2 regions of the Paenibacillus sp. CH40 genome follow, and region 2 is predicted to be linked to the other one. Evidence: predicted binding sites of a transcription regulator. Region 2 holds the regulator's gene; the other holds the start of a gene.
The links. Region 2 encodes Rex, which represses fermentation and respiration genes when NADH is low (regulators of the CRP and FNR family bind a similar motif). Its sites were predicted from a motif close to TTGTGAAATATTTCACAA; they were not measured.

Region 1: the regulator Rex is predicted to act here: its motif matches at 8,249-8,266, upstream of lpdD (prenylated flavin chaperone LpdD).

The regions. Positions count from the first base shown of each region.
Region 1 covers NZ_JANAVQ010000001.1:161,339-172,349, reverse strand. Annotated here, with positions in the region: gene NLX73_RS00705 (WIAG-tail domain) at 1-1,504, opposite strand, end outside; gene fabV (enoyl-ACP reductase FabV) at 1,694-2,881, shown strand; gene NLX73_RS00695 (DUF1540 domain-containing protein) at 3,180-3,332, shown strand; gene NLX73_RS00690 (DUF5643 domain-containing protein) at 3,521-4,477, opposite strand; gene NLX73_RS00685 (DUF4179 domain-containing protein) at 4,519-5,721, opposite strand; gene NLX73_RS00680 (RNA polymerase sigma factor) at 5,696-6,292, opposite strand; gene NLX73_RS00675 (hypothetical protein) at 6,360-6,587, opposite strand; gene NLX73_RS00670 (DUF4190 domain-containing protein) at 6,681-7,052, opposite strand; gene NLX73_RS00665 (hypothetical protein) at 7,276-7,863, shown strand; gene lpdD (prenylated flavin chaperone LpdD) at 7,875-8,222, opposite strand; gene NLX73_RS00655 (S8 family serine peptidase) at 8,402-11,011, opposite strand, start outside.
Region 2 covers NZ_JANAVQ010000001.1:974,745-985,755, forward strand. Annotated here, with positions in the region: gene dinG (ATP-dependent DNA helicase DinG) at 1-1,952, shown strand, start outside; gene NLX73_RS04245 (redox-sensing transcriptional repressor Rex) at 1,997-2,650, shown strand; gene NLX73_RS04250 (amidohydrolase) at 2,637-3,938, shown strand; gene NLX73_RS04255 (cell wall elongation regulator TseB-like domain-containing protein) at 3,976-4,500, shown strand; gene NLX73_RS04260 (hypothetical protein) at 5,034-5,567, shown strand; gene NLX73_RS04265 (AAA family ATPase) at 5,560-7,062, shown strand; gene NLX73_RS04270 (3-hydroxyacyl-CoA dehydrogenase family protein) at 7,199-8,071, shown strand; gene NLX73_RS04275 (acetate/propionate family kinase) at 8,068-9,264, shown strand; gene asnS (asparagine--tRNA ligase) at 9,397-10,692, shown strand; gene NLX73_RS04285 (DnaD domain-containing protein) at 10,696-11,011, shown strand, end outside.

The DNA of each region.
Region 1 (11,011 bases), 810 kb from region 2:
ACACTGCCCCCTTCCCTAATTTCTCGCTCGTCACAGCCCCGGAATGCAAATGTTGCTCCGTAACCGCCTCCGATGCAATATGATCTTTTCGAATGATTTCCGACTGGAGGTGTACGGAAGAGACTGCCTCCGGAGAAATTTGGGGACCTTGTATGGCTGCTGTAGCAATATGTCTGGTAAGTACCGCCTCGTCGGCAATTTTGTGTGGTAAAATGCTCTGATCCGATATCTTGGATGAAGTGACGGATTGATCGACAATTTGCAATGAGCCTACAGACTGATCTGCCAGTTTATTGGACTGAATGCTCCGATCCGCCAGGTGGCGGGCTGTCACTTGGCCCGTTCCAATCTGCTCTTCCCCGATGGAGCCAGGACTCAGATGCTTTCTTTCAATCGCTCCAGCCTGAATGTGCGCACTGGTCACTGCCTCAGACTCCAGATGGCGCCCGCTAACAACGCCTTCCTCCAATTGTTCCTTACCCACAATTCCATTGGATAGCTGCTTGCGATTAATCGAACCGGGGGCCAGATGCCTTGCATGAACGGCATGCTCGGTCAGGTGTGCACTCTCAATGCTGCCAGCTTGGATTTTAGCTCCATCCACAGCACCATCCCGCAGTTTGGAAGTGGTCACAGATTGATCGCCCAGCTTGGAGCTGTCGACAGCTTCATTAGCCAAATTGTTCGATTGAATCGTACCACTGCGAATTTTATCCGAGGTGACCGACTGATCTTGAAGCATATCTGAAGACACGATCCATTGCTTGAAGTGACGGCTCTCAATGGAGCCATTCGCAATATGATCACCGCTGATAATCTTATCAGCCAGCTTCTCAGGAGTGATGCTGCCATCTCGAAGCTTTTCACCACCGATGGAGCGATCCTGCAATTTACTGCCTGACACCGATGCGTCCGACAGATGTTCCACCGTAATGGAGTCTGCGGCAATCTTCGAAGAAGTCACAGCACCGTCGGCTATCTTAATCGTTTGAACGGCATAATCCGCCAGAGATTCCGTGTGGATGCTCTCTTGTTTCAGCTTGCTGAAATCTATGGAAGCGGGAGCGATCTTCTCACCCGTCACAGCGAAATCGCTCAAATCGTCTGTATAGATGAAAGCATTGTTTACATGTGGGGCCTTCTTATTGCTCAAAATTTCCTCCACATCAATTGGATCAGGTTCTGGTTCTGGCTCCGGCTCTGGTTGTGGTTCTGGTTCTAGCTCTTGGGGTTCCTCCATTGACACTTGAGTCTCCTCTGCATCCGCACCTTCAACCTCTGTCTCATGCGAAACCTCGATTTCAGGTTCGACAACTGTCTGTAGCTCCGGCTCCTCTTTGGTTGGGGGAGGCGGAGAAGCAACTTGATGAAGTCTTGCTTCTGTCTCCCTCTCCGCAGGCTGTGGCTTCACGCGCTGTATCATACTTAATTCATTCATATCCGGGTCAATTACACTATAGAGCGGCTTTTTGTTTCTTATGGTTTTGCGGCTCTTATTCTTCAAGCAGCTCTCTCCCTTCTCGTATTTATCGTTACAGCATCATATGCAGGCCCTTAGGCACTTGCCACCCCGTGCAAGGATACACTTTTGGGTAAAAAGGATACTTACTGAAATCCACGTTTGAAAAAAAATAGTTAAAAGTTAAAATAGTAAGGGTGAAGATCGCTACAAGAAGAGAGGAATTACAATAACATGATTATCAAACCAAGAACACGTGGCTTTATCTGCACCACTGCTCATCCGGTGGGCTGTGCCCAACATGTTCAGGAGCAAATTGACTATGTACAGGCCCGTCCTGCTATCCAGGGACCCCGTAATGTACTTGTGATCGGGGCATCTGCCGGATATGGGTTGGCTTCTCGCATTACTGCCGCCTTCGGTGCGCGTGCCAATACAATTGGTGTATATCGCCCTAGTAATGCTACGGCCACACGTACAGCATCGGCAGGCTGGTACAATTCTGCTGCATTTGAAAAAGCTGCTCAGGAAGCTGGGCTTAAATCCTTAAGCGTGACAGGCGATGCCTTCTCGGATGAGATCAAAGCCAAAACGGTGGAAGCCATTCGCGAAGAACTGGGACAAGTCGATCTGGTGGTTTACAGTGTCGCTTCAGGTCGTCGTACAAATCCTCGCACAGGCGAAACGTTTAATTCCGTGCTCAAACCTATTGGTAAGCCTTACACAAACAAGACCGTTAACTTCCACACCGGGGAAGTCAGCAGCGTGACGCTTGAACCCGCAACAGAAGAAGAAGTACAAGCAACGGTAGAGGTTATGGGTGGTGAGGACTGGAAATTGTGGATTGACGCCTTGCGTGAAGGCGGTGTATTGGCTGATACTGCAACAACCTTCTCCTTTTCGTATATTGGTTCAGATATTACGCAAGCCATCTACAGAGAAGGCAGTATCGGAAGTGCAAAGGATCATTTGGAGGAGACAGCGCATCAGCTGAACGATCAGCTGAAAGTTACAGGCGGACGCGCCTTCGTCGCAGTCACCAAAGGACTCGTTACCCAATCTAGCTCCGCTATCCCTGTCGTTCCTCTGTATATTTCTGCTTTATATAAGGTAATGAAGGAAAAAGGGCTGCATGAAGGGTGCGTAGAACAGAGCTACCGCCTGTTTGCTGAGCGTCTGTACGCACCAGAAACTCCTGTAGATGAAGAAGGACGTATTCGTATTGATGATTGGGAACTGCGCGAAGACGTACAGGCAGAGGTTGAGAAGATATGGGAGGCGCTGACGACCAACAATATCTACGAATTGTCAGATCTTGAAGGATATCGTCACGAATTTTTCCAACTGTTCGGCTTTGAGTTCGAGGGCGTAGACTATGATGCTGACATCGATCCCATCGTAAATATTCCTAACGTGCGCTAAGTCTTTTCATATCGTCATTATGTCAGAAAAACAAAAAAAGCTGTTCTCCAGCAGAGAAACATTTCGTTCTGCATGGAGGACAGCTTTTGTTTTTTAATTAAAAGGGACACTTGTGTCCGCTTCGAACTGCAAAATGAAGCAAACATTGCAATTTTAAATTTCATTTGATATTGTACAAGTAGGCATAGCAAAATCCCTCTTCCTGACAAGAGGGTAAACACAGTTGGACAAGTCCTACCTTGACTGACCGTGATACTATTTGCTCAGCCCATCACATCCATATAAGGAGGTGTACAACATGGCAAAAGACGTTCTGTGTGAAGTCAATTCATGTACGTACTGGGCCCAAGAAAATAAATGTAGCGCTAGCTCCATTTATATCGTAAGCAACAGACCTGAAGACACTCACAAATCCGAAGAAACAGACTGCAAAACCTTCGAAGCCAAGTAAATCTTTGATTTCAAGCCTAAGCTTTATAATGAAGGAGCCCATGCCCGGGTTCCTTCTTTCTTATGATATTCTAACAAGAATGATAATTATTATCAAGTCCTTTTTCGCAGTAATGGATTGAATCTTTCGAAGCACAAAAGAAGCGTTGCCTGAACGATTCGCTCCGCTTCTTTTGTTTTTCTGTAAGGTCAATTACTCAACGGGATTACCATTTCTAAGTCTTTATGGTATGTTTTGACCTCTTTACCCCGGGCATCCTTCATAGGCGTCCACTTCTTGTTGACGGTCAGCGTATACGGCCTGATGGTGATGGAAGAGGGTCTGGTTGCAAACGGAGCATACATTTCAACTTCGTGATAATTGAGCGCCGGAGCCTTGTTATAAATTCCCATCAATTCTTGAGCAATCAGTTTGCCTTGCGGGTCCGCAATGTCATAATACATCTTGGTTGCACTCCAATTTCCAGTCTGTTTGGATGTACTCGGCACTTTACCATTGCTGTCAATAATGATCCGGGTATTGGCCGAGGAGAGCTCAATCTGCTTGACGGTATAACTGAAATCTCCGCTGCTCTGCGTTTTTTCCGGCTTAAGGACCAGTTTGTCCTTCACCGTATTCTGCACAGGCACCTTAAATGAAAATGGTTCTTTAATGCCGCTAACATTGATTTTTAATGCCATTTCAAATGAGTCTGGCAGATTTTTTTCAGATAATCCTTTGTCTATTGCGATTTCTAATGTATTATCCAACATTTTTTTATTTTCGTCGAATACCGCGTTTGAGACTCTCAATAAACTTATTTTTTCTCCATTAATAGATATTTGAGGATCTATTAGGTAACCCTTTTCTAACTTCCGGGATTTGTCCTTGCTGAAAGGAGGCATTGTACTGATCTTGTTGATCCCCTTGCGTTCAATTTGCACGGTCAGACGAATCCCGTCATATTTCACCTTTTTGACCGTCAGTGTGACGCCATCCCGTGTCAGACTGCTTGCGCTTGCCGCCGGGGCAGTTGATTGTGCAGCTGCTGCCTGGATTTGCCATGCAGTATCGGAAATCGTCACTCCTGTACCCATAATCATAGTTACTGAAGCTAGAATAGCCGATTTGAATATTATACGCTTCACTTTAATATATTGCTTCATTCGTATTTCCTCTCCTTTATCGTCCGGGTTGGGTTGTTTTATCATTGAGATGGGACTGGGATCGTCATTTCCAAATCCTTATGATATGTTTTGGCCCAATTTCCCTCTTGATCCTCTATCACAGACCAGTCCTTCTTAACCGTCATAGTGTACGGCTTGATCGTAATGGAGGTCGGTGTTTTTGTAAATGGACTGTATGCTTCATCCTCATGGTATTCGGAATCAGGACTGCGATGGAACAGACCTAACATATGTTGCTCCAGCTGATTTCCGTCCTGATCCACAATGTCGTAATACATTTTAGTCGCACTTAAATCGCCTGATTGCTCCGCGGTGCTCGGTACTTTGCCCTTGCTGTCCACAATAAGACGGGTTGTTACCGTAGTCAGCTCGATCTGCTTCACCGTGTAACTGAACGTTCCGCTGCCCTGTGTCTTATCAGGCTTCAGCAAAATTTTGTTTTTGGATAAATTCTTCACCGGCACCTGAAATTCAAATGGCTCATGGAAGCCGCTCACATTCACTTTTACTGTAATCTCAAATTCGTCAGATAGATTTTTCTCCGACAGTCCTTTGGTGATTTCAAACATAGCCATATTGTCGATGAGCTTGCCGTCTTCCTTTTTGCCAACCGCGTCCGTAAACGAACCGTACACCATCTTTTGTCCTTCAATAAAGACCTTAGGTGTGAACAAATACCCCTTTTTTTGCTTTTCCACGGGTACCTTCTCCAATGTATTCCCCTCGACACTCACGGCTTCCTCGGGCAAATAAGGGGACATAATCCTCTCATCTTCTACCCCTTGGCGTTCAATCATGAACACCAGCCGTGTTCCGTCAAACATAACCTCTTTGATGTTCAAGGTCACTCCATCGCGGGATACACTCAAATGGGGTGTCGTCGTCAATCCAGATTTACTGGCTTGCTGCAAGCTTCTGTCAAAATTATATTGGAATACGCTGCCGATCAACGGGATGTTTTTTAACGTTTCGGCCATAGCTGGGGACACAAAACCGCTTCCCAACACCAGTCCTCCCAACACTGCCGCTACAGACGCACTAACGGCCACTCTTTTGGTCCATGTGCCTTTTTTGTACGTTAACTTCCCGCTCCCCCCGTCCATTTCCCCCAACCTCTTCATAATATCATCCGTATAGCTAACCTGAGGCATCTTCTTATTTTGGACCGTGCGACGGATTTGCTCCATTTGCTCGTGTTCAGTTTGATCCTGCCATGCGCTCATTCGTTAGCCCTCCTTTTTTCATTTTCTGCTGAATCAGCTTTTTGCGTAACCGTTCATACTTTTTTCGCAAAGTCGCGGGCTTGCAATCCATAATTTCTCCGATCTCCTCAAAGCTGTACTGCTCAACAGCTTTCAACAGCACAAGATTTCTTTCTTCCGAATTCAGATTCATTAGAAGCTCATCGACTTCGCGTTCATCATCGGATGGATAGTAATCATCTAGATGTTGCTGTTGCTGTTGCTCTTTTTGGATCGATATTAATCGATGCCAGCGGCTTTTTTTCCTAATTTGATCCAGGCAGTGATAGTACGCTACTTTATAAAGCCACGCCGAAAAGGAAACCTGCTGTCTATATTTACCTATTGCCTGATATACTTTGATAAATATATCCTGTACCGCATCCTCCGCTTCCTCGCGGTTTTTCAGAATGTAATAGCAGTACATATATATCTGCTTTTCATAAGTACGTATGATGGTGGCATAAGCCTGTTGATCGCCAGCTTTGACGCGTTCCACGACGGATTCTACATGTTCTGTATGGTCGTTGGCCCCGGGGCTGAACCGTTCCATAGGATCACCTCCTTGTGTGTCCGTCATTATCTGTATAACGAATACTGTCTCCTGATTGTGACAACTTCTATAAAATCAAAAAAATTCTCGCTAAAGACAAAAAAAAAGAAGCGTCGCTCTGAACGATTCGCTTCTTGTGCTTGACCTTTTGTAATTGTTCTTGCTTGGTCGGCTTCATTCGTATGTGCTGTGAAATCTCGCCATAATGGTCATTCGTTTTGCGGCTCTGTGCCGCACAATAGATTCCAGCGCGTTTTGCCTTGCTCAGCGCTTTTTGTGTTTGAGTACGTGCCATACGGCTTCACTCTCCTTCATTGGACTCCTTTTATCATAACATCCAATAGTCAAATCGTGAATGGTTTGTCTGACTCAAGCATTCTTCAATTCATTAAATGTCTGAAAAAATATCCGGATCGCCACTGGAGGCCGCTACAATAAAAACAATAACTATAAAAATGATGATCAGTGTATAAATCAGTGTACCGATAATACTACATACCAATCCAGCAATGGCCATACCTCTGCCTTGCTCGCCATGACGGTTAATTTCCTTCAGGGAAAGACTGGACAAAATAATACCCACAATTCCGATAATCAACCCGATATAGGGAATGACCACAGATAAAATCCCGAGCACCATCGAGGCAACAGCTTTACTATTCGTAGGTGGAACTACTGGGGGCGGGTTAAATGGGGCGTTATAATCGTTCGTCTCCTGAAAAGGATCGGAAGATCGAGGCTCCTTGTACAAATCACTCATCCGTTAAATTCAACTCCAATAAGTAAAATAGCAATTATATAAGTTCTAGGGTACCACAATCTTACAAATCAGGACAGTACTTATTTCAATTTTTTAAATTAGAACGTTAAAAAGAAGAAACCTAGCGATATTAGCACTTTTTGAGGTAACCGGGCATACAGTATTTTACCTGTTACAGATCAATTGCGCTCCATGAGAGCATCCTGCCAAGGAGGTCGGAGCTATGTTATATCATGCAACATCCCGTAGAAAGGGCTCGCCTCACAAACGTTTAAATGCAGATACACTTAGGAAAATATCCGTTGCCATGCTACCCTTTTACAAAGCTATTGCAACCCGACGTGCTTTTGCCGTCCAATGGTCACGAGCTGTCGTTCAGGGCAATTTGGATCGGATGAAATCCCTTCTCTGCTCAGTAGCGCCATTTGCCGCCAAACAAGGCTTAGGCACAAATGGCATCGGCTACTTCATTTCCTTTTTAGCTCAGCCACCGATGCTCTATTATACGAATGGAACGACGATTCCACCGGGGACTGTGCAGTTTACGTTTGAGCCGAGAGTTCATCGTGCCATCGCAAAAGCCGTTTTTCCGCTGTATCGCGAATTGGCACGTAATCCATGTTTTGCTTCTGCCTTAGCTAAAGCGATCAACAGGCAAGACCAGCGTGCAGTTCATGTCATGATCCGTAGTTTGATTCCATCCTCTGCACTGAAATCCGTACAAATTGAGGATGATGGCTTTGCCTTGCTTTTTAAGTATCCCTTTAGCAAGTATCCCTATCGCAATCTGCTCTTTCAGGAGTTCACTTAAAAAGGTCGCTACTAGCGTGCTTGCTTGAGTTCTCCAATGAGCTCTTTTCCCAGTTGTATAGCCATATCTGTCAGCACTCTGATTTCGTCCTTGGTTGCATGGTCCAAATGTGCGCCGCAGCAAATGGCAAAATTGCCCGCAAACTCTTTTCGCAAGCGAACTGCAATTTCTTCGGTAATATAAAATTCCTTATGGTTTTGTAATTGCACAGTTTGAATCGGCTCGAGCCTAGCCCCTGCTGTAATCGTTCCCAAATGCGGCTGATCACCGCCAGAAATGAGTACAATGATATCTTCCCCCATAAAATAGGCATCCAGCACAAGACGGATACGTCCGCTTTCTTTTTGCAAATGAATCATATAATCCTCTCCTGCTAAAAATATTATTGTGAAATGATTCACTTTATGAGCATTATTCATTGTATCGCTTCCTGAACGGCTCGACAATTAAAAATGGCCCACAGCAGCCTCTATAAACCGTGGCTTGCTGTGGGCCTTCATTGCTATTCTAAAAGAAGCCTTCCCTTTCCTACTGGCTGTTAACGGATTGTGATCGTATGCACAGTCTTACCGCTTGCGCCGTCATTATCCGTCACCGTTAGCTCTACGGTATACGTTCCAGCTGTGGTGAATTTATGCTTCACCTTGGAACCGACCGCCGTATCGCCATCGCCAAAATTCCAGCTGTAGCTGACGATTTCACCATCTATATCACGGGAAGCTTTGGCGTTAAATTGTACATTTTTGTTCTTCTTAGCTGATTCATTAGCCTGAATAATGGCTACTGGCTTTTCATTGGATGTAGGTGGATTCGGATCAGGGTTCTGTCCTCCACCATTGGTTACATACAATTTTCCTGGCGCCTCCGTCTCCACTTCATTTCCCGCTGCATCCCTTACCCGGATCACGATGACTCCGCCTTCCAGGTTCAGAGAAGATGAAGTGAAATAAGTGCCTTCATAGTGGCCTGACGAAGTTTCATTTAATGGAATATCGTTGCGGCCCAAAGTGGACAGGTTGAAAGGCAGCTCCACATGGAAGGACGCCTCCAAACCGGATGCACTGTCAAAGGATACTCGTACCGGCTGCCCTGGAGTAATACGCACATCCTCCGCAGGGCTAATGTTTTCAAGCTTCGGCAGAGCTGAATCGACATACACCGAGCGCGTAACGGTTGTTTCGTTTTCGGCAAGATCCTTGGCCGTCACCGTAATTTGATTTTCGCCTTCGTTGATAAGCAATCGCTTGTTAAAGCTTCCATCACTTCCAAATTCAGCGGGCTCACCGTTAATCGACAATTCGGTGAGGAACTCGTCGTACACGGTACCGATAACACTAACTACACCCGCGTTCGTACGGGCTCCTTCATCAGGAGAAGTCAGGATCAGACCCGGTTTAGTCTGATCGAGCGTCACAACTACCGTTTCGGAACGATCCGTTAATTTGCCGTATACCGCTGCTTGAACACTTAGCGGATTAGCACCTGGCTGAAGATCAACCGACAAACTGAACTGACGATCCTTCACTTTCGTTGTGCCAGCCAGCTCCTTACCGTTAAAGAGCTGAATATCGGCTCCTTCTGCCGGGGAAGTTCCTGTTACGGTAATCGACTCTTCCTGCGTATACGTAGCCTTCGTAGGAGTCGTAATCGTTGGAGCATTCACCGGATATCTGACGATAGCCCGGATCATGTAGTTCCCTTCCTCCTCAGGTGATTGGCTCCATGCTCCGCTTACACCTTGCCAGCTGCGAAGTGCATTCGGGCCACTCTCATCTGTAGCAAGACCCGGCGACTGTGTGCCTACAGCAGACTGTGTATATACGATGTAGAAGTCACCTTGAACCGTCACCGGCTCTGGAAGCTGCACCGTCGTCCATTGTGTCTCATCCCTTACGGCAGTCCCGTCGAATGGACCAGCCAATAATCGTCCAGGTGCTCCTGCCGCACCGGAGGCGTCATAGATAGAATATTGGAATGCCGTTCCTCCCGGATTCGGAAAGGCAGAGTTCCAGAACAATAGCGATGCTCCTGTCACTTGAGCCACTTCCGACTCAGGCGTCATTCTGACTGCCCATGAATTGCCTGCCGCGTTAAAGGCTCTAGCATTTTCTCCTGTCCCGTCATCGTAGGCAATGCCTCCTTGGAACCCGATGAAAGGTTTCAACGTGACATTCGCTTCCACACTACCGTTCGGAGGAGCAGTAACGGATACACTGTCGCTATAATAATTCTCAGCTGAAATGGACAATGTGTATGTTCCTTCCAGCACGTCCAGCGTAAATTCTCCAGCCTCATTCGTCTCTACCGGAGCAATACGTGCATCCTCCAGCACCAACACTTTCGCTTTTTGGATCGGTTCACCGGATTGCTTGTCGGTAATGACCCCGTGAATCGTACCGTGAGGTACGGCCTGAAGACTAAAGTTTGCTCTGATGACTTTGTTATTCTCAATCGTGACTGATTTCGTCTGAGGCACGTAACCATAGGCTTCAGCCTTCAGCGTATAGTCGCCCGCTACATGGGTGAAGCTGTATTTGCCCGTGGTCGGATCCGTTTTCACCGAACGTCCGGTTTCCAATACCGTAACCGTAGCGCTGGCTGGAAGACTGTCGAGCCCGACACGTCCACTATCCACCGTTGTTTCTGCCGGCTTCACTTTCTCCTGGAATTCACTCTTTTCAGTGCTTGTAATTTTGTACAGCGGGAATTGTTCTTCCGCTTTTTCCAGCTTGATATTCGACTCAGGTACGATGTCCTTGGTCACTGTCGCAGCTGGAATGCCCAGCACACGGAAATCGTCAATGTACCAGCCGTTCTTGTTCACACTGTTATCCGATTTCAAACGGAAGCGAATTTGAATCTCATTGCCGGTGTAGCTATCCAGATTGTAATAAACTGGAGTCCACTTTTTCCCGTTCGTGTTGTGAGAGAACTTGCCCAGCTCGCTCCACGTGTCGCCATTGTTTTTGGACACTTCCACATAACCGTAATCATAGCCGGCCTCAATTTCAAACCAGTGATTGAAGGTCAGTGTTGCGTTGCGTACAGCCTGCAAATTAATTTTGGGAGAAACCAGCGAAAATTCAGCTCCGTTCTCATAATTGCTATCAAGATCGGTTGCCCACACATTGGGTCTGGACGCTGCGCT
Region 2 (11,011 bases):
GTGTGAAAAAAGGACAGCGAGTTATGGTAAGTACACATACGATCAACCTGCAGGAGCAATTACGCGAGCGCGACATTCCGATGCTAACCAAGGTGATTCCGTTTCCGTTCCGGGCTGCTATTTTCAAGGGTCGGGGACATTATTTGTGTCTGCGTAAGTTTGAACATAAAATAAATAGAAGAGACTTCGCGACACCGAAGGAAGATTTAATTACAGCTGCTCAGATGATCGTCTGGTTGACGCTAACAGAAACCGGTGATGATGAAGAACTGAATCTGAGCAACCGTGGTGGAGATTTCTGGGAAACGGTGGCGAGTGATTCAGAGTCCTGTCTTGGTCGTTCTTGCCCATGGTTCCGCAAATGCTATTATCATCGTGCACGCCATGAAGCAGGGATAGCGGATGTTGTTATTACGAATCACTCTAAGTTGTTTACAGACGTCAAAGCTAGTCACCAGTTGTTGCCAAGCTATGAACATCTGGTGATTGATGAAGCCCATCACCTGGAGGAAGTAGCTGGTAAGCACCTAGGTATGCATATGAAATATTTCACACTCGTGCATACACTGACGCGACTGTTCAAAGACAGCAAGAATGGACAACTGCCTTCACTTCGTCAACAGTTGGCGAAATCGGGGCACGAGAAGTCGACAGATTGGGCCTCAACCATCGATCAGATGTATCCGCTCGTGTTAGAGGTTAAGGAAACTTGGGACCTGCTAAGCGACAAGCTGTTTGGCATGTTGCCAGAGCGAAGCGATGCGACACCGGGTGAAACAGGACAGTTTTCTTCCCGTCTCAAACCTTCAGCCAAGCCTGCAAAGTGGGATCAGGCGGGGGCTTTGGAAAATCAGCTATATGTAACGATGAGTGAAATTTTGCGCAAGGGCGACAAGCTGATGCTGGACGTCAAGGAAGAGCATGACGATTATGCGGCGGATAGCCTTATTACAGATATCACGGGTCTGCTCAAGGATCTGGCGGGGATTCGAGAAAATTTGCGCTTTTTTATGCGACTCGATGATGAAACAACCGTATACTGGCTCGAAGCGAGTGGGCAATTCCGCAGTAAATCATTACAATTTTATGCGGTGCCTGTCGATGTGAGCCGCCAGTTGAAAGAAATGTTTTTTGACAAAAAAAGAAGCATTATTCTGACGTCTGCTACCTTATCGGTAGATAAGTCGTTTCAGTACATGATCGATCAGCTCGGCTTGCAGGAAGCCGCAGATCAAGAGCGGCTGATGACTTCGCAGCTCCCGTCACCGTTTAATTACAGGGATCAGGTGTTGCTGGTCATTCCACGGGATTTCCCAAGCGTGAAGGGCAGTGTAGGAGATGCACACTTTGTAGATATGCTCGTTAGCTCTCTAGGAGCGACTGCTCAGGCGACGCGGGGGAGAATGCTCGTTCTGTTTACTTCCTACCGGATGCTCCGGCAAGTGTATGAGCCGCTCAAAGAGGCCTTAGCATCCAGCGAAATTACTGTGCTGGGACAAGGTGTGGACAGTGGGAGTCGCAGCAAGCTAACCCGCCGTTTTCAGGAAGCCAAAGCTTCTGTATTGCTGGGAACCAGCAGCTTCTGGGAAGGCGTCGATATTCCGGGGAAGGCTCTGACTTGTCTAGCCATTGTTCGCTTGCCATTTCAACCGCCGAATCACCCGTTGCTGGAGGCAAAAAGCGAGCTGCTCCAGCAGCAGAAGAAGAATCCATTTATGAAGCTGTCTGTACCACAAGCGGTCATTCGCTTCAAACAGGGATTTGGTCGGTTGGTTCGTACAGCGAGCGACCACGGGGTCGTTATCGTTTACGATACGCGTGTGATCGAATCCTATTACGGAAAGCACTTTTTGTACTCGTTACCGGGACCAAAAATGGAGCATATGCCATCGGAGCAAATGGTGCCCCGCATCGCCGAATGGCTCCAATCCGCCCCGGAGACCGAGGCATAACGGACGGACACTAAGTATGTTCGTTACAATTAGGGGGAGCAAGTATGAAATCAGATAAAATTTCAGAGGCTGTCGTACGGAGGTTACCCGTATATTTACGTTATCTGAATGCACTTCACAAACGGGAGGTGGCTACGGTCTCTTCTCAAGAGTTGGGACAGAGGCTAGATTTGAACCCGGCCCAAATCCGTAAAGATCTCGCCTATTTTGGAGATTTTGGTCGGAAGGGTATCGGTTATGATGTTTCTTATCTAATTGAGAAAATACGCCATATCCTGAAAATCGATCAGCAAATTAATGTAGTATTGGTCGGAGCGGGTAATCTGGGGCAAGCCCTTTCGAATTATAACGCTTATTTAAAAGACAATATGAAGATTGTAGCGGTATTTGATGCGTTTCCGGATAAGGTAGGGACCAAGATCAATACATTGGTCGTGCAACCGATGGATGAACTGGAAACGACTGTGAAAGAAAAAAACATTCGAATCGGGATTATTACCGTACCTGATTTTGAAGCACAGCACGTGGCTGACAGGCTTATTGAGAGTGGAATTGGAGCGATCCTGAACTTTGCACCGACTACTCTCAAAGCACCGGCTAACATTCGGATTCATGCCACAGACTTTACAACTGATTTGCTTAGCCTCGCTTATTATTTGGAGGACGGAAAGGAAGAAACACAATATGACAGTGAATAAATGGATGATTAAAAACGGCTCTTTTGCCGTAAATGGACCAGAAGCTGGGGTAATCCATGGTTTTATGATTGTGGAAGATAGCCGCATTACTTACATTGGCGAGACTTTGCCTTCGGGTGAGGAAGAGACGGAAGCGATCGATGGTAAGGGGCTTTTGTTTTTACCTGGTCTGATTAATACTCATGGTCATGCGGCGATGTCTCTGCTGCGTGGGCATGGAGATGACTTGGCACTTCAAGTATGGCTTCAGGAAAAAATGTGGCCTATGGAAGCCAAGTTTACATCTACGGACGTGTACTGGGGTACGTCATTGTCTGTGCTGGAAATGCTGAAAGGTGGTACAACGACCTTCCTGGACATGTACGATCATATGGATGAGGTGGCTCGTGTAGCTGAAGAGTCAGGTATTCGTGCAAGTCTGATGCGTGGAGCAATTGGACTATGTTCGGAGGAAGAACAGCGAATCAAGCTGGCTGAGGCCGTGACTTTTGCGCGTAACTGGCATGGTAAAGCAGACGGGCGTATTACAACGATGATGTCACCGCATGCGCCATACACCTGTCCACCTGCGTTTATTGAAAAATTCGTACAAGCTGCGCATGATCTGGATTTGCCGCTGCATACGCACATGTCTGAGACGATCGCCGAAGTGGAGCAAAACGTACGAGACTACGGTTTGCGTCCAGTTGCACACTTGGATAAGCTTGGCTTTTTCTCCCGTCCTTCGCTTGTTGCCCATGGCGTTCATTTAAACGATGAAGAAATAGCTTTACTGGCTGAACGTGGTGTAGCGGTTTCGCACAACCCAGGTAGCAACTTGAAGCTGGCAAGTGGTGTGGCAAGAGTGCCTGAATTGCTGCGTGCAGGGGTTACCGTTTCTCTCGGAACGGATGGTCCTGCCAGTAATAATAACCTGGATATGTTCGAGGAAATGCGTCTGGCAGCACTTATTCACAAGGGTGTATCTGGTGACCCTACGGCAGTTCCTGCAAGTGAAGCGCTGCGTCTGGCAACAGAATACGGTGCAAAGTCAATTGGTTTAAAAGAAGTAGGAGCGTTGGCAGCAGGCAACAAGGCTGACTTTATCGCGCTGGATCTGAATCAGGCACATTTCTTGCCGCGTACAGATCTTATTTCACATGCGGTATACTCAGCAAGCGCCAAAGACGTGGTTCACGTATGGGTAGACGGTCGTCAGGTTGTGAAAAACGGCGAATGCCTGACTATGGACGAGGAACGCATCAAACATGAGGCACAAGCCGCCTTTGAGGGGCTGCTGTCGCGCTAATTCAGGTGTCACATCCCCTTAGAGAGGAAGCACGGGTTTGAAAAATAAGAAAAAGTGGATAGCGGTCGCCATTTTGGCCGTAATACTGATCCTGGTCAGCATTTTCTGGTATTATTCCTATGTTACTCAAGACCAGGTGGCTGAGAAAAATGCCGCTATCATTAAGGCCAAGCAATCAGGTGGTCTGGTTAGCACGACTCAAACATGGAAGTCTGTGTGGGATCAGGTATATTGGGTGGTTCAAGGGAAAAATGCACAGAATGAAAATATAATGGTGTGGGTTCCTTTTCAAAAAGTGGAAGGACAACCTAACGTACCTGCCGCAGATAATAGCGGTGTTCACACCGAACTGCTGAAGAATGGAGTCGATGAGCAAAAAATGACGGCAATAATTCAGCAGCAGCTTCCAGGTGCAAAAATTGTAAGGCTTCAGCCGAGTGTGTTCAATGGCGAATATGTGTGGCAGTTGTTTTACGATGATGGAAGTCATCATTACTACACCTTTTATCGTTTCTCAGATGGGGTAGCGACGGGTGTAAAATATACTTTGCCCAATAACTGAGCTGGTTGAGGATTAGCAGATGTGGAATGAATGACTAGTAAATAATTGAAAACTCAAGAAAAAGGCGTAAATGCGATGGAAATCGTATTTACGTCTTTTAGTCTTGCTATGCCGTAAAATGGGCTAAAAGCCAGTGAAGCATCTTTACCTATCCATCTTCTCTCCTAGGGCAAATTCATCTTTATGCGGGCAGCACGGAGTGGAGGATTTGAATTTGGAGAAGCAGAGCGTTCGCCTTTGCCGCCGGATTTAAGAATATAATCGAGAAAAATCGGGTGGCAACAGCGATCGTAAGATCAAATCCTACGCTCAGCGTCTCGCCTCCACCTTAACCAAAGATTTTGCCTCATCACAACTCCTCCACACATTGCCTTCGATATTAGATATACGTTATGATATACTATATTTTATAAGTGATAGACAAAAATGATAGAAAAAAGAATTGCTGATCGCTGTAAGATCATGCAATTTGGTTGTTTGTTGACATTCGTCCCGTTTCTTCTGTGTTTTACATTTTGAGAGGAGGATGTTGTTTGAAATTGCGTGCAGTTCCTATCGTTGTGGCGGCAGTTTTGGCAGCTTTGCTGCTATTTGGGGGATGGTTCATTTACCGTCAGGTTACAATGCAAAGTCCTCTGGAAAAACTGGTTTCTCAATATCCAGGCGTGACAAGCGCTCAAATAGATATTAAACAGGATCAGGTTGTATTGAAACTAGATCTCAAACCGCAGGCGGATGTGGCCGGATTAGTCGATGTGGTTAAGCAAAAAGGACAATCCATCATTGGCAGCCGTACCATTAAGCTGGATATTGAAGATCGTTCCAATTCAGCACTGAATCAATGGTGGTCTGAGGCTATGTTTCCTGTAGCCGAAGCGATGGAAAATAAAAAGTATACTCAAATTTCATCTACAGTTGAGCAGATGAAAAAGAAAAAGACGGGTATCAAAGCTGATACCGACATGGATTCGAACAATGTCTATATCCGACTCAGCGAAGGGAAAGCGACCAAGTTTATCGTATTGCCACGTCAATCTCAGCAAATGGGGGTATGGCCTAATGCCTAGATGGATCAAGGAAACATTAATCGGCATAGTGCCGGTGACTATTATATTTCTCGTTTTTATTGGGGTGAATATTATCCCTCTTCTAGTTGCTGGCGTGATGCTCAGCGGCTTGTTAATGCTCATGCATGCGCGTGGCGGCTTGGCCGTAGGTGCTGGGCAAGAACGTAAACGCAAAAAAAGTGGTCCGGACAAGCTGACTTTTGAGGAAATCGGTGGGCAGGAAAGCGCTAAGCAGGAGCTGCGTGAGGCCCTGGACTTTTTGAATCGACATGATGAAATTTCCAAGTTTGGTATCCGTCCATTAAAAGGCGTTCTACTCACAGGCCCTCCGGGAACAGGGAAAACACTGATGGCGAAAGCAGCCGCACACTATACTAATTCTGTATTTGTTGCAGCCTCAGGTAGTGAATTTGTTGAAATGTACGTTGGTGTTGGCGCGGGTCGTGTTCGTGAGTTGTTTCGGGAGGCACGTACTCGTGCAGCCAAGGAAAAGAAGGAAAATGCGATTGTTTTTATTGACGAGATCGACGTAATTGGTGGTAAACGTGAGGGTGGACAGCAACGAGAATATGATCAGACTTTGAATCAGTTGCTGACAGAAATGGATGGCATTTATTCGGCAGATACACCGCGGATTTTGATCATTGCAGCAACAAACCGTAAAGAAATGCTGGACAGTGCCTTAACACGTCCAGGGCGTTTTGACCGTCATATTCAAGTGGATTTGCCTGATAAGAAGGGCCGTCTTCATATTCTTAAAATTCATGCCAAAAACAAACCGATTCAGGAAGATGCGAATCTGGACAAAATTGCTGAGGAATCTTACGGGTTTTCCGGCGCACAGCTGGAGAGCGTGATGAATGAAGCGGCAATCTATGCGATGAGACAGGATCAGAAAATGATTGCGCAGAAGCATCTGTCGATGGCAATTGATAAAGTGATGATGGGTGAAAAGACAGACCGGGAATCGACGTTGGAAGAGAAAAAACGTGTAGCGATTCATGAACTAGGACATGCTATTATGGCCGAAATTGTTCGTCCCGGTAGCGTAAGCCAGGTAGCACTTAGCCCACGTGGGAAAGCGCTTGGCTATGTGCGCCACAATCCACAGCAAGAGCATTATTTATACACCAAGCAGTTCCTGGAGGAGCAGATCATGATCTCGCTCGCAGGGGCCACGGCGGAAGAAATGTACTATGGCGGTCGCAGTACCGGCTCAAGTAATGATTTTGAGCAGGCGCTGAACATCGTCCATACGATGATGACTTCCGGTTTGACTTCACTTGGCATTATTAACATGGAAATGGTAACCAAAGAAGAACTTATGCGGGAAAATGGCGAGATTATGGCAGACCTGCATACCCGGACTTTGGAGTTGCTGGAAAAGCATCGTCCTGTGTTCGACAACTCACTTGACATCCTGATGAAGGAAGAAACTCTGTCTGGAGACCAATTTAGATGTCAATTTAGTGAAAATGCTTTATTACCAGCATAATTTTTTATGCTGGTTATTTTTTTTTACTTTTAGTCCGTGCTAAGATATTATTATCTATTGGGACATAAACATGTATTTTTCGACAAAGAAGGATACAATATATGAGAGTGACCAGGAAAGGGTGGAGTAAAGAATCATGCAATTTAAAAAAATCGGCGTCATCGGCGGCGGCACCATGGGACAGGGGATTTCTGAAATGCTCGCGTCCAAAGGAATCGATGTGCTGCTGGTAGAGCAGACACCAGAGAAACTAGACTACGCCTACAATATGATTGAAACGAGTCTGGACAAACAACTGGAAAAATGGGCAATTACTCAAGCTGAGAAAAAATTGATCTTATCCCGTATTCAAAAAGTAATCCATTTGGCGGAGCTCGGAAGCTGCGATATGGTCATTGAGACTATTACAGAGAATCTGGACGAGAAGAAAGCAGTGTTCCAAGAGCTAGACTATGTGTGTCCAAGCAATATTATTCTTGCAAGTAATACATCCACGCTGAGCCTGACCGAGCTTGCTAGCTCGACCAAGTATCCTGAGCGTGTTATTGGTATGCACTTTATTTATCCAGTATCCCGTATTGATCTTGTAGAAATTATTCGTGGTTTGAAAACTTCGGACGATACATTTGAACACACTAAAATGTTCGTGGAAGAAATAGTGGAGAAAAAAGGAGTCATGATTTATGAATCTCCTGGATTCGTAACAAGCCGGATTATCTGTCTGCTGATTAACGAAGCGGCCCATGTACTTCAAGAGGGCGTGGCTTCCGCTGAAGATATTGATGATGCTATGCGAATCGGCTATAACTTCCAAAGCGGTCCTTTGGAAATGGCTGACCGCTTTGGTCTAGATTCCGTTTTGGCTGCTCTGGAGCGTATGTTCCGTGAATTCGGCGAATTGAAATATCGTCCGTCCATCGTACTGAAGAAAATGGTGCGTGCAGGTAATCTGGGCGTGAAATCGGGCGAAGGCTTCTTTATGTACGACAAGGATGGTGACCGGATATGAAAATTCTCGTAATCAATGCAGGGAGTTCTTCCCTGAAATACCAATTGTATGATATGACGGACGAGTCCGTTCTGGCAAAAGGATTGGTAGAGCGCATCGGTATGGATTCCTCCATTCTTACGCATAAGCCAACCAATAAAGAAGAATACACCGAAGTTAGCGAAATTTTGGAACATACTACAGCCATCCGTAAAGTGCTGAACGCACTCACAGATGCTGAACATGGTGTAATCTCCAGTACTAGTGAAATTCAGGCTGTAGGCCACCGTGTGGTTCATGGAGGCGAAATCTTCAAACAGTCTGCAGTTGTAACGCCTGAAGCGAAGAGTGAAATCCGCCGCTTGTTTGACCTGGCACCACTGCATAACCCTGCTTCCATGATGGGGATTAAAGCGGCTGAATTGAATATGCCAGATGTACCGCAGGTTGTGGTATTTGATACCTCGTTCCATCAAACCATGCCTGAAAAAGCTTATATGTACGCCATTCCAAGAGTGTTGTACAATAAGTATAAGGTTCGTCGTTACGGTGCCCACGGCACTTCCCATGATTTTGTAAGTAAGGAAGCCGCCAAATTCCTTGGTCGTCCTTTGGAAGACCTGAAGATTATCACTTGTCATATCGGTAATGGTGGTAGTGTAACAGCAGTTCAAGGCGGTTTGTCTGTTGATACTTCCATGGGTATGACTCCACTGGAAGGTCTTATGATGGGTACTCGTAGTGGTGATTTGGACCCAGCAATCGTACCTTATGTTATGAACAAAGAAGAATTGACTGTCAATGAAGTCAATTCCATGCTGAACAAGCATAGTGGACTTTTAGCTATCTCCGGTATCAGCAGTGACATGCGTGAAATCACAGAAGGTATGGAAAAAGGCGAAGCTAATTCTACATTGGCATTCGAAATGTATGAATACCGTCTGCGCAAATACATTGGATCGTATGCTGCCGCAATGAACGGGGTAGACGTAATTGCATTTACAGCAGGTGTAGGCGAGAACTCCATCGTTCTGCGTAAGAGAGTGTTGGAGCAATTGACATTCCTCGGTATCGAGCTGGATGAATCGTTGAATGCTATTCGTTCTGGCGAGCCTCGCCGGATTACAACTGCAAATTCAAAGGTAGAAGTACTGATCATTCCAACGAACGAAGAACTGGTTATTGCCCGTGACACGTTCCGTCTGGTTCAGTAGTTCTGTTCGAAAGTATAAACTTTATGCATGCGGACTTACGTTTGAGTTCCGCATGCACCAAACAGCGAGAGCAAACAGCCTGACCCAGGGGGAAGGGCTGTTTGATTTTCGGTTAAGAGGAGAGAGACGGTCATGACGAATAAAAGTACGATTGCCCAAGTGGGCCGCCATGTAGGGGAAACGGTTACAATCGGCGCTTGGGTAAACAATAAACGATCTAGTGGTAAAATTCAGTTCCTGCAACTGCGCGATGGTAGCGGGTATATTCAAGGGGTTATCGTGAAAAGCGAAGTGTCCGAGGATATTTGGAATGACGCTAAATCCTTGACTCAAGAGAGCTCCCTTTACGTTACTGGAGTGGTGCGTGAAGAACCGCGTAGCCAATCGGGCTTTGAATTAACGGTTACAGGCATTGAAATTATTCATTTGACCGAAAACTACCCGATTACACCCAAAGAGCATGGGGTAGATTTCCTGATGGATCATCGTCACTTGTGGCTGCGTTCCGCCAAGCAACGTGCTGTTCTGATCGTACGGGCGGAAATTATCCGTGCTGTACAGGAATTCTTTAACGGCAACGGTTTTACGAAGGTGGACCCACCCATTTTGACTCCTTCCTCTGCAGAAGGCACAACAGAATTGTTCCACATTAAATATTTTGATGAAGATGCGTATTTGACACAAAGCGGGCAGTTGTATATGGAAGCCGCGGCAATGGCGCTGGGCAAAGTATATTCCTTTGGTCCAACTTTCCGTGCGGAAAAGTCTAAAACACGTCGTCACCTGATTGAGTTCTGGATGATCGAGCCTGAGATGGCTTTTGTGGATCATGAAGAATCCTTGCGCGTTCAGGAGCAGTTTGTAAGTCATATCGTGCAATCTGTTCTGAAAAACTGTGCGAAGGAGCTTGAAACAATCGGACGCGATGTTTCGAAGCTGGAGCAAATTCAAGGCGAATTCCCACGTATTACGTATGATGAGGCGATTGCCTTCCTTCAAGGTGAAGGTTTCGATATTCCATGGGGAGAAGACTTTGGTGCTCCTCATGAAACGGCGATTGCTGAAAGATATAACAAGCCTGTGTTCATTACACATTGGCCGACTCACATTAAGGCATTCTATATGAAACCAGACCCGACCCGTCCAGAGGTTGTTTTGTGTGCCGATATGATCGCTCCTGAAGGCTACGGCGAAATTATCGGGGGTTCCCAACGGATTGATGATCCAGCATTGATGGAAGAACGTTTTAACGAGCATAACTTGGCTCGTGAAGCCTACCAATGGTATATGGATCTGCGCACCTATGGTACCGTTCCGCATTCCGGCTTTGGACTGGGCCTGGAGCGTACAGTAGCATGGATTTGTGGACTCGATCATGTACGTGAAACGATTCCGTTCCCACGTATGCTGTATCGTTTGTATCCGTAACCGATGACCGGATCATTCGACAAGACATCAGCGGCAGAATGGGCGGAGGGAGTAGCCTTTGCTATGGAAGCCGGAATGGTCCAGATTCCCTACGCCCTGCTCAAGCATTATCGGACACTTCGGCTGACGGATGGTGAAATGCTGCTACTGATGCAGTTGCTTGCCTTTAAACAAGCGGAACGTAATGAATTTCCGACATGGGAACAATTGCAGTCACGTATCGGATGCACTGCGAACGAAATCGCACTCTATTTCAGTAAGCTCATGAAAGAAGGATTTTTGAGAATCGATTCCGTAGAAGACCGCAGCTCATCCGTAC